DNA from 2 places in the Pantoea sp. S-LA4 genome. Region 1 is predicted to be linked to the other one. Evidence: predicted binding sites of a transcription regulator. Region 1 holds the regulator's gene; the other holds the start of a gene.
The links. Region 1 encodes PurR, which represses purine synthesis genes. Its sites were predicted from a motif close to CANGCAAACGTTTGCNTG; they were not measured.

Region 2: the regulator PurR is predicted to act here: its motif matches at 2,381-2,398, upstream of purM (phosphoribosylformylglycinamidine cyclo-ligase).

The regions. Positions count from the first base shown of each region.
Region 1 is NZ_JBTLRC010000002.1:1,493,157-1,498,524, forward strand. It holds gene cfa (cyclopropane fatty acyl phospholipid synthase) at 1-73, opposite strand, end outside; gene punC (purine nucleoside transporter PunC) at 385-1,587, opposite strand; gene punR (DNA-binding transcriptional activator PunR) at 1,694-2,599, shown strand; gene purR (HTH-type transcriptional repressor PurR) at 2,596-3,621, opposite strand; gene cydH (cytochrome bd-I oxidase subunit CydH) at 3,903-3,992, shown strand; gene ACX3P5_RS07850 (C40 family peptidase) at 4,051-4,836, opposite strand; gene ACX3P5_RS07855 (Grx4 family monothiol glutaredoxin) at 5,200-5,368, shown strand, end outside.
Region 2 is NZ_JBTLRC010000002.1:2,682,906-2,688,273, reverse strand. It holds gene pstB (phosphate ABC transporter ATP-binding protein PstB) at 1-460, shown strand, start outside; gene purN (phosphoribosylglycinamide formyltransferase) at 643-1,281, opposite strand; gene purM (phosphoribosylformylglycinamidine cyclo-ligase) at 1,278-2,318, opposite strand; gene upp (uracil phosphoribosyltransferase) at 2,548-3,174, shown strand; gene uraA (uracil permease) at 3,334-4,617, shown strand; gene hda (DnaA inactivator Hda) at 4,724-5,368, shown strand, end outside.

The DNA of each region.
Region 1 (5,368 bases):
CCAGCAATTCGTGAACGATGCGATACCAATGGTTTTCTTCGAGGCTCACTTCTTCTACATACGATGAACTCATAGCTTCTCCACCACCTGTCCAATCTTAACCTGAAAAAGAATAGTCAATTTCTTCAGGAATTGAGAAAAGTCACGGATGACTCCGTAAACCAGAGATCTGGCGTGATACAGAGGATTGAAACGGTTCAAAAGCATCAGGCACGGTAACAGTAACGCGCGCGCAGACGCCATCCCGGCAACCCGGTTGCCAATCAGTTTGTTACGTTATTATGTTGTTGATTTGTAGCAGAATTATTGACCCGAATGAGTATATTCTCACGCGGGTCAATATTCAATGACTTATTGTTAGGTTGCTAACTAAAAATCATTGCCTCAGTGATTATCCTGGCAGGCGGTCGTGGGGGTGGCAACATCAGATTGTGCGTTTGTCACCCGCTGCAGCGCGAAGCCGAGCAGGGCGAGCAGAATGGTCAGGGCCATTATCAGGGTTGTGGTCAGCAGTGGCTGGGTTAATCCGGCGGAGACGGCCAGGCTGGCGGCAAAGCATAATCCCAGCTGTAGCGTATTCTGCAGCGCAGCGGCTTTACCGGTCGCATCCGGGAAAGGCATCAGTGCGGCGGAGACCACAATCGGATAGATAGCACCGTTAGCCAGCGCCATGCCGCAGAACGGCAGCAGCAGGCTCAGCAGCGTACTGTGGCCGGAGAGTGCGACGGCAAACAGCGCCAGGATGCTCAGACTGTAGACCGCCAGCAGCCACGGCAGCAGCTGCGCCCCTTTAAAACGGTTAAGCAGGGCACGGCAGCCGAAGCCACCAATCAGGAAGGCAACCGTCTGCGGCAGATAACTCAGACCAATATCGGCGGGCGACAGGCCCAGATCGGCCAGAATAAAGGGTGAGCCGGTCAGCCAGGCGAAAAAGCTGGCGGAACAGGCGGAATAAATCAGTACGTTACCACTGTAAACCCGGGATTTAAGCAGGGTAAAAAAGCCCGGATTTGCGCCCTGGTTGCCCGTTGCTTTGCGGCCCGACGGCAGGCGCAGCGTCGTGAGGATCAAGGCCAGCGCAATCAGCGTCAGCACCAGGAAGATCGAACGCCAGTGGAAATGACCAATCAGCCACGCGCCTAATAGCGGTGCCAGGGCTGGCGAAAGCGCCACCAGCGGCATGATGGTGGCAAACACCTTATTAGCACGTGCGGCCGGATAGCGATCGACCACCAGCGCCTGCCAGCTGACAGCGGCCGCACAGACGCCAATCGCCTGAACAAAGCGCAGCGCCAGCATCAGAAAAATATCCTCTACCCACAGCATACCGGCACAGCCGACGGCGAACAGCGCCAGTCCAGCCAGCAGCACCGGCTTACGCCCGATGCGATCGGAGAGCGGACCCCAGAACAGCTGGCCGCAGGCAAAACCGGCCAGGAACAGGCTCATGCTGGCACTGATCAGGCCTGGCGAGGTATTGAAAGTTTGCTGCATCGCGCCAAACGCGGGCAGGTACATATCGGTGGCTAAAAAGCCCAGCATGCTCAGCAGAGCGAGATAAGGCATAAATCCTTTTGACGGTGACATCTGATTCTCATTTTGCAGGTTGAACGCGGCAGAGTGTAAAAGGTGCGTTTGCCGCTGTGAAACGCTAATATTTGCCGATTGCTGTTAAAAAATTTGAAGGCAGAATATGTGGTCAGAATATGCGTTAGAAGTGGTGGATGCCGTGGCGCGCGGTGGCAGCTTCAGCGCGGCGGCGCAGGAGCTGCATCGGGTGCCGTCGGCTATCAGCTACACGGTGCGCCAGCTGGAGACCTGGCTGGCGGTTCCGCTGTTTGAACGTCAGCATCGTGAGGTGGTATTAACCCCTGCGGGAGAGCATTTTGTCCGGGAAGGGCGCAGCGTCATCAAAAAAATGCTCGCCACCCGCCGCCAGTGTCAGCAGCTGGCCAACGGCTGGCGCGGGCAGTTAAGTATTGCGGTGGACTGTATCGTCAAGCCGCAGCGTACCCGACAATTAGTGAAGGATTTTTACCGGCACTTTCCTGACATGGAGTTGCACATCAGTTATGAAGTGTTCAACGGCGTCTGGGATGCGCTGGCGGATGGCCGGGTGGAGGTTGCTATCGGCGCGACTCAGGCGATCCCGGTCGGCGGCCGCTTTGCCTTTCGCGATATGGGGACGCTCAACTGGCGCTGCGTGGTCGCGAACCACCATCCGCTGACGGAAGTGAGCCAGATAGATGACGATACCCTGCGCAGCTGGCCGTCGCTGGTTCTGGAAGATACTTCGCGCGCGCTGCCACGCCGGATGACGTGGACGCTCGACAACCAGCGTCGGCTGGTGGTGCCGGAATGGCAGACCGGGCTGGATTGCGTACTGGCGGGATTGTGCGTGGCGATGGTGCCTGGTCATCTGGCCCGGCCGTTGCTGGACAGCGGCGCGCTGGTGGAGCTGACCCTGCCGGTGGCTTTTCCGGAGAGTCCCTGTTGTGTCAGCTGGGCGGAAGATCGCGCATCACCGGCGACCGGCTGGTTACTCAGCTATCTGGGTGATGCGCAAACGCTTAATCAGGAGTGGTTAAGCGAAGATTAACGGCGGTAGTCGCGGAACGGACCATCAGCTACGGAACGACGTTCAATCAGGGTTGGATGCACTTCGATGGTCTGAGAAATCTCACGTTTGCTGGTGATGCGATCCAGCAACATCTCCAGCGCTTTCTCACCCAGCTGCGCTTTCGGCTGATGAACGGTGGTCAGCGCCGGCGCGAAGTAGCGCGCGTTGCGCACATTGTCATAGCCGATCACCGAAATGTCCTGCGGCACGCGCAATCCCATCTCATCGGCGGCGCAAATCGCCCCCATCGCCATGATATCGCCACCACAGAACACCGCGGTCGGGCGCTGTTTCTGCGACAGGATCTGCTGCATTGCCTGATAGCCCGATTCAGGTTCAAAGTCACCCTGGACAATCCACTCGGCACGCGGCTGAATACCCGCTTCTTCCAGCGCCTTCAGGAAGCCGGCGTGACGTCCGCCTCCGGTGTTGCGCTCCATCTGGCCGGGGATGGCGCCAATCTCGCGATGGCCACGCTCAATCAGATAACGCCCGGCGAGATAACCGCCCTGAAACGCATTGTCCAGCACCGTGTCGGTAAAGTCGGCGCGGGATTCGCCCCAGTCCATTACCACCATCGGGATGTTACGGTTCTCTTCCAGCATTTTCAGCAGATCGTCCGGATACTCAGAGCACATCACCAGCAGCCCATCGACGCGCTTTTGCGCCATCATGCTGAGATAGGCGCGCTGCTTCTGCAGATCATTGTGCGCATTACCCAGAATCAGGGTATAGCCTTTGTCGAAACAGTGGTTTTCCACTGCTTCAATAATTTCAGCAAAGTAGGGCGCTTCGCTGGAAGTCGCCAGCAGGCCCAGCGTTTTGGTGTGATTCACCTTCAGGCTGCGCGCCACGGCGCTGGGCGAATAGTGCAGTTCCTGAATCGCCTGCCAGACGGCGTTGCGCGTCTCTTCAGCGACAAAACGCGTTTTATTGATGACGTGCGAAACGGTGGTCGTTGAGACGCCGGCGCGTTTTGCCACATCTTTAATTGTTGCCATTAAAATCGGACTCCAGGGCTTATCTAACGCAATGATAAGCATAATGTTAAACGTTTGCGTCTGCTCAGGGTTTTCTGCGCAATTATGCAGGTTTTCTGACCGGTAAACAGGGCGACTGGCGGGTAATGAGCGCCTGAAAAGAGAGCAAACGGAACCGGGGCTGCGCGCGTTGCGCAACAAAGGCAGGATTCTAACAAGGCTGGGCGGATAAAACGAGATTTTTACCCGGTCCTGTGGGAAAATGGCTTAACCCCACAAAAATTGTGACTAAGGAGAGTTAAATGAGTACCGATTTGAAACTGGCGCTGATGACTACCGTCGGCTGCCTGCTGATGATTGTCGCTTTTAGCTTCACCGCGATTCTGCACTGATCGAAAAAGCCGGGCATGGCCCGGCTTTTTGCTGTCTGGCGATCGCTCAACGGCTGCGTTAGCGAATGGTCTTTGGCGTCATGACCCGACGCGCACCAATATAGTGGCGCTGCCAGTAGTCTTCACCCAGCGCACTGATCTGAATATCTTTGCCGGTACGCGGTGACTGAATGAATTTGCCGTTGCCGAGATAAACCCCAACGTGATCGGCGGTGCCGCGGCCATTGATGCGGAAAAAGACTAAATCGCCTTTCTCCAGTGACTCACGTTTAACCGGCGCGGCGTCGCGCAGATGGAACATCTCATTGGCGGTGCGCGGGATCTTGAACTTGACCAAATCTTTATAGGCGTACCAGACCAGGCCGCTGCAATCAAAACCGGTATGCGGTGAGGTGCCACCCCATTGATAAGGTTTGCCCAACTGGCCCATCAGCTTGGTCATCGCCGTTTCGCGCGCTTTCTGGTAACGCTGACGATGTGACTTGCTCATTTTAATGGTGCCGGTGTCACTGCTGCTGGCGTCAACGGTTTTAAGCGAACGCTGGTGGCCGTAGCGTTTTTTACTGGCCGTTTTCAGGGAGGTTTTACTTTTCTTAGCGGGAAGATGGCTGGCGGTGAGTTCGCTTTTTTTCTGTTTTTTGACTTTGAGCTTCTGAACCGGACTGACGCGTGTTTTCTTTGCCGCCGTTTTCAGCGGGCGACGCTTGCGGCGCTCATCTTCGCGCGCACTCTTTTTCTCTGCTTTATGCGAACTGACATTCACCGGCGCCTGCGGTGAGGCAGAAGCGATGTTAAAGAACAGTTGCGCAAAGGCAAGAATGAAAAGCGTAATGATTAAACGCATAGTCCGGTTTTAGTTAAGTTGTCAGGGCCACTACGCACCGCGACAAAGTTGGGAATAATCTGATCCAGGATCAGCGCCGATGCCATTCTAGTCCAGTTCGTTTGAAAACAGTAACGCCTTTTTTTATTAATCTTTCGGCCTCACGCAATTGCGTTGAAAATGAACATTTTCAGCGTCTTATATCGGCAAAACTATTGCAAATTATTAATATGTTACTGGCCGTTAATAACCGGGTGGCATCAGGGCTGATGAGCGGACTTAACAAACATGGCGATTTAATCCGGCAGCGGTAAAATCTCGTTTTCAGTCCTGGTGCGAAGTCGCTACAATAAACAAACACGAAGTGACGAATTAAGGAAGGCAATTATGAGTACTGTAGAAAAAATTCAGCGCCAGATCGCAGAAAACCCGATCCTGCTGTTCATGAAAGGTTCACCGAAACTGCCAAGCTGCGGTTTCTCTGCGCAGGCGGTTCAGGCGCTGTCAGCCTGCGGTGAGCGCTTTGCTTACGTGGATATTCTGCAGAACCCGG
Region 2 (5,368 bases), 1.2 Mb from region 1:
GTCGATCTATGAAAACGTGGTATATGGCCTGCGGTTGCAGGGCGTGCGCGATCGGCGGGTGCTGAATGAAGCCTGTGAACGTGCGCTGCGGGCGGCCGCGTTATGGAGTGAGGTGAAGGACCAGCTGGGGCAGAATGCGCTGACCCTGTCGACCGGACAGCAGCAGCGGCTGGTGATTGCCCGGGCGATTGCCATCGAACCCGAAGTTTTGCTGCTGGACGAGCCGACCTCGGCGCTGGACCCGATCTCCACGCTGGTGATTGAAGAGCTGATGACCACGCTGAAGCAGCACTTTACCCTGGTGCTGGTGACCCACAATATGCAGCAGGCATCACGCGTCTCGGATTACACCGCGTTTATGCATCAGGGCGCGTTAGTGGAGTTTGATGATACCGATCGGATCTTTACCGCCCCGAAACAGCGGCGCACCGAAGATTACATCACCGGTCGCTACGGCTAAGAAGAGGGAGAAGGGCGAGGCTTTTGGCAGACGGCTCATAAACGCAAAGCGATGGGAGCCTATGCCCGTAGTAACGCCGCGCGGTGAGGAATGGCGTTTTTTGCGTCTTTACGGAGGGCGTAGGTTCCCTGAGCCTTTACTCCACGACTCTTTCAGGAGAAGCCCGGGCTTCTCCTTCCAGGTCAGTCGTGGGCGTAGCCTTGCGGCGGCAGGGGTTCCCCATCCAGCCAGGCTTTGCCATCACGCATTTTGAGTCGTCCGTCGATAAACCAGCTAATCACCAGCGGATAGATCGCATGTTCCTGATGCTGCACCCGCTCAGTTATCTCCGCTTCGCTGTCGTCAGGGAACACCGGTACTTTGGCCTGCAAAATCACCGGGCCGCCATCCAGCTCATCGGTGACGAAGTGCACCGAGGTTCCATGTTCGCTGTCGCCATTCTCCAGCGCCTGACGATGGGTATGCAGGCCCGGATATTTCGGCAGCAGGGAAGGATGAATATTCAGCAGGCGGTCGTGGAAATGGGCGACAAAGGCGCGACTGAGAATACGCATGTAGCCCGCCAGCACCACCAGATCCGGCGAAAACGCCTCGATTTCAGCGATCAGCTGCCGGTCAAAAGCGTCGCGGTCAGCAAAGTCGCTGGCCGCCAGCGCTTTTGCGGGAATACCTGCCTCCTGCGCCCGGGTCAGACCATAGGCGGCGGCGCGATTGCTGATAACGGCAGCAACGCTGCCGTCAATCCGCCCGCTGGCGCAGGCGTCAAGGATGGACTGAAGGTTGCTTCCGTTGCCGGAAATCAGGACAACCAGCTTTTTCATCCGTTGATAACCACACGCTCTTCAGCATCCGAGGCTTTGATCACGCCCAGCTTCCAGGCTTTCTCGCCGGCCGCCTGCATCAGCGCGACCGCTTTATCTGCGTCAGCCGGGCTCAGGGCAATGATCATTCCGACGCCGCAGTTAAAGGTGCGGTACATCTCAAAGCGGCTGACGTTGCCCGCCTGCTGCATCCAGCTGAACACCGCTGGCCACTGCCAGCTCGTCTCGTCAATCACCGCCTGGGTGTTGTCGGGCAGCACGCGTGGAATGTTTTCCCAGAAGCCGCCGCCGGTCAGGTGCGCAATGGCATGCACATCGACCTGCTCAATCAGGCTGAGAATATTTTTCACATAGATTCGGGTCGGTTCCAGCAGATGATCGGCCAGCGGTTTGCCTTCCAGCTGTTCAGTCAGCGGATCGGTATTGCTGACCTCCAGAATCTTGCGCACCAGCGAGTAGCCGTTGGAGTGCGGACCGCTTGAGCCCAGCGCGATCAGCACGTCACCATCCTGCACTTTACTGCCGTCGATGATTTCAGACTTTTCAACCACGCCGACACAGAAACCGGCCACGTCGTAATCTTCACCGTGGTACATGCCCGGCATTTCAGCGGTTTCGCCGCCAACCAGCGCACAACCTGACTGCAGGCAGCCTTCGGCGATGCCGGTGATGACCGCGGAGGCGGTATCAACATCCAGTTTGCCGGTGGCGTAGTAGTCGAGGAAGAACAGCGGCTCGGCACCCTGAACCACCAGATCGTTGACGCACATGGCGACCAGATCGATGCCAATCGCATCGTGGCGCTTGAGGTCCATCGCCAGACGCAGCTTGGTGCCGACGCCATCGGTGCCGGAGACCAGCACCGGTTCACGGTATTTTTGCGGCAGCGCGCAAAGCGCACCGAAGCCGCCCAGTCCACCCATCACTTCCGGGCGACGCGTCTTTTTCACTACGCCTTTAATACGGTCAACCAGGGCGTTACCAGCATCAATATCAACACCGGCGTCTTTGTAGCTGAGAGAGGTCTTGTCGGTCACTGCGAGGTCCCCACGCGAGTTGCGGTTGGTGGTTTAAATAAAGCGCGGCAATTCTACCAGCGCAGGCAAACGTTTGCGAGTCCGGGATTGCGCACCGGGTGATTTTCATCAATCCTTATTTTGTCCCGGTAAAAGCTGCCGCTTTGCGCAAGGATAAGTGGCGCAGAGGCGAAAAGGCGGTATAATCCCGCGATTTTTTTTTAGCTCAACTCACTCCGGGAGAACACCAATGAAGATCGTGGAAGTCAGACACCCGCTGGTCAAACATAAACTGGGCTTGATGCGTGAGCATGATATCAGTACCAAGCGTTTCCGCGAGCTGGCATCAGAAGTGGGCAGCCTGCTGACCTACGAAGCCACCGCCGACCTGGAAACCGAAAAAGTGACCATTGAGGGCTGGAATGGCCCGGTGCAGATCGATCAAATCAAAGGTAAAAAAATTACGGTGGTCCCGATTCTGCGTGCCGGTCTCGGCATGATGGAAGGCGTGCTGGAACATGTTCCCAGCGCCCGCATCAGCGTGGTGGGCGTTTACCGCGATGAAGAAACCCTGGAGCCGGTCCCTTATTTCCAGAAGCTGGTCTCTAATATTGAAGAGCGTCTGGCGCTGGTGGTCGATCCGATGCTGGCGACCGGTGGCTCGATGATCGCCACTATCGATCTGCTGAAAAAAGCCGGTTGCAGCAGCATTAAAGTGCTGGTGCTGGTGGCGGCGCCAGAAGGGATTGCGGCGCTGGAAAAAGCGCATCCTGACGTCGAGCTCTATACCGCGTCAGTCGATCAGGGACTGAACGAAAAAGGTTACATCATTCCCGGGCTGGGTGACGCCGGGGATAAGATTTTCGGTACCAAATAAATCGCATAGCCGGCCGGAGAGTCGGCTTTTTTTTGGCAAAAAAGCATCATCCCCAATCCGATAGCCTCTGCCGCTGGCGACAGGTTCACGCCTTGTGCGTGGATGTGCCTCGTCGCGGCTGCAGCGAGGAAGGGGATGCATAACATAAGGGGATAAATGATGACTCGTCGCGCCATTGGCGTCAGTGAACGACCGCCGTTACTGCAAACCATTCCACTCAGCCTGCAACACCTGTTCGCCATGTTTGGCGCCACGGTGCTGGTGCCGATTCTGTTTCATATCAACCCGGCTACCGTGCTGTTATTCAACGGCGTCGGCACGCTGATCTATCTGTTTATCTGTAAGGGCAAAATCCCCGCCTATCTCGGTTCAAGCTTTGCTTTTATCTCGCCGGTGTTGCTGCTGTTGCCGCTGGGCTATGAGGTGGCGCTGGGCGGATTTATTCTGTGCGGCGTGCTGTTCTGTATCGTGGCGCTGATTGTGAAGCGGGCCGGTACCGGCTGGCTGGATGTGATGTTCCCGCCGGCGGCGATGGGCGCGATTGTTGCGGTGATCGGTCTGGAACTGGCGGGCGTCGCGGCCAACATGGCAGGCCTGCTGCCGGCTGAGGGCAGCGCGCCCGACAGCACCACGGTGATCATCTCGCTGGTCACGCTGGCGGTGACGGTGTTCGGATCGGTGCTGTTTCGTGGCTTCCTGGCGATTATCCCGATTCTGATCGGGGTGCTGGTCGGCTATGTGCTCTCCTGGTTTATGGGCATCGTTGACTGGCGTGGAGTCGAGAACGCGCCGTGGTTCGCGCTGCCGACCTTCTATACGCCGCGCTTTGAGTGGGTAGCGATGCTCACCATTCTGCCGGCGGCGCTGGTGGTGATTGCCGAACACATCGGGCATCTGGTGGTGACGGCCAATATTGTGAAGAAAGATCTGATCCGCGATCCCGGCCTGCATCGTTCGATGTTCGCCAACGGCTTATCGACGGTGATCTCCGGCTTCTTTGGCTCAACCCCTAATACCACCTACGGTGAGAATATCGGCGTGATGGCGATTACCCGCGTCTACAGTACCTGGGTGATTGGCGGCGCGGCGATCCTCGCCATTCTGCTGTCGTGCGTCGGTAAACTGGCAGCGGCGATTCAGGCGATCCCGGTGCCGGTGATGGGCGGTGTCTCGCTGCTGCTCTATGGGGTGATTGGCGCGTCCGGTATCCGGGTACTGATCGAATCCAAAGTGGATTACAACAAAGCGCAGAACCTGATCCTGACTTCGGTGATCCTGATCATCGGCGTCAGCGGCGCGAAGGTACATATCGGTGCGGCGGAGCTGAAAGGCATGGCGCTGGCCACGCTGGTTGGCGTAGGACTGGCGCTGATCTTCCGCGTGATTTCACTGCTGCGCCCGGAAGAAGTAGTGCTGGAAGCGGAAGATCGTCAGGATTCCTGATCGTCGGCACGCGCATCAGATCGGGGCAGGGACGCTCCATTCATCTCTTTCTGAAAACTGTGGTAGACTTCCCCGGTTTTTTGCTTGTTCTCTTGCTGAGGTGCTTCTGAACACGCCGGCACAATTGTCATTGCCACTCTATTTGCCTGACGACGAAACCTTCGCCAGCTTCTGGCCGGGGGAAAACCCGTCGCTGATTGCCGCGCTGAAAGGTGCTCTCAACCAACAACATGGCAGCTATCTCTACTTCTGGTCGCGTGAAGGCGGTGGCCGGAGCCATTTGCTGCATGCGGCGTGCGCTGAAATGTCTGCACGCGGTGCGGCGGTCGGCTATGTGCCGCTGGATAAGCGTACCTGGTTCGTGCCGGAAGTGCTGGAAGGGATGGAGCAACTGTCACTGGTCTGCATCGATAATATCGAGTGCATCGCCGGCGAGCCGGAGTGGGAGATGGCGATCTTCGATCTCTACAACCGCATTCTGGAAACCGGCAATACCCGCCTGTTTATTACCGGCGATCGTCCGCCGCGTCAGCTTAATCTGCAGTTGCCCGATCTGGCTTCGCGTCTCGACTGGGGGCAGATTTATCGCCTGCAGCCGCTTTCCGACGAAGATAAACTGCAGGCGCTGCAGTTGCGCGCCGGATTACGCGGTTTTGAGCTGCCGGAAGATGTCGGCCGCTTCCTGCTGAAACGGCTCGATCGCGAAATGCGCACGCTGTTTGATACGCTGGATCGGCTCGATCGTGCTTCG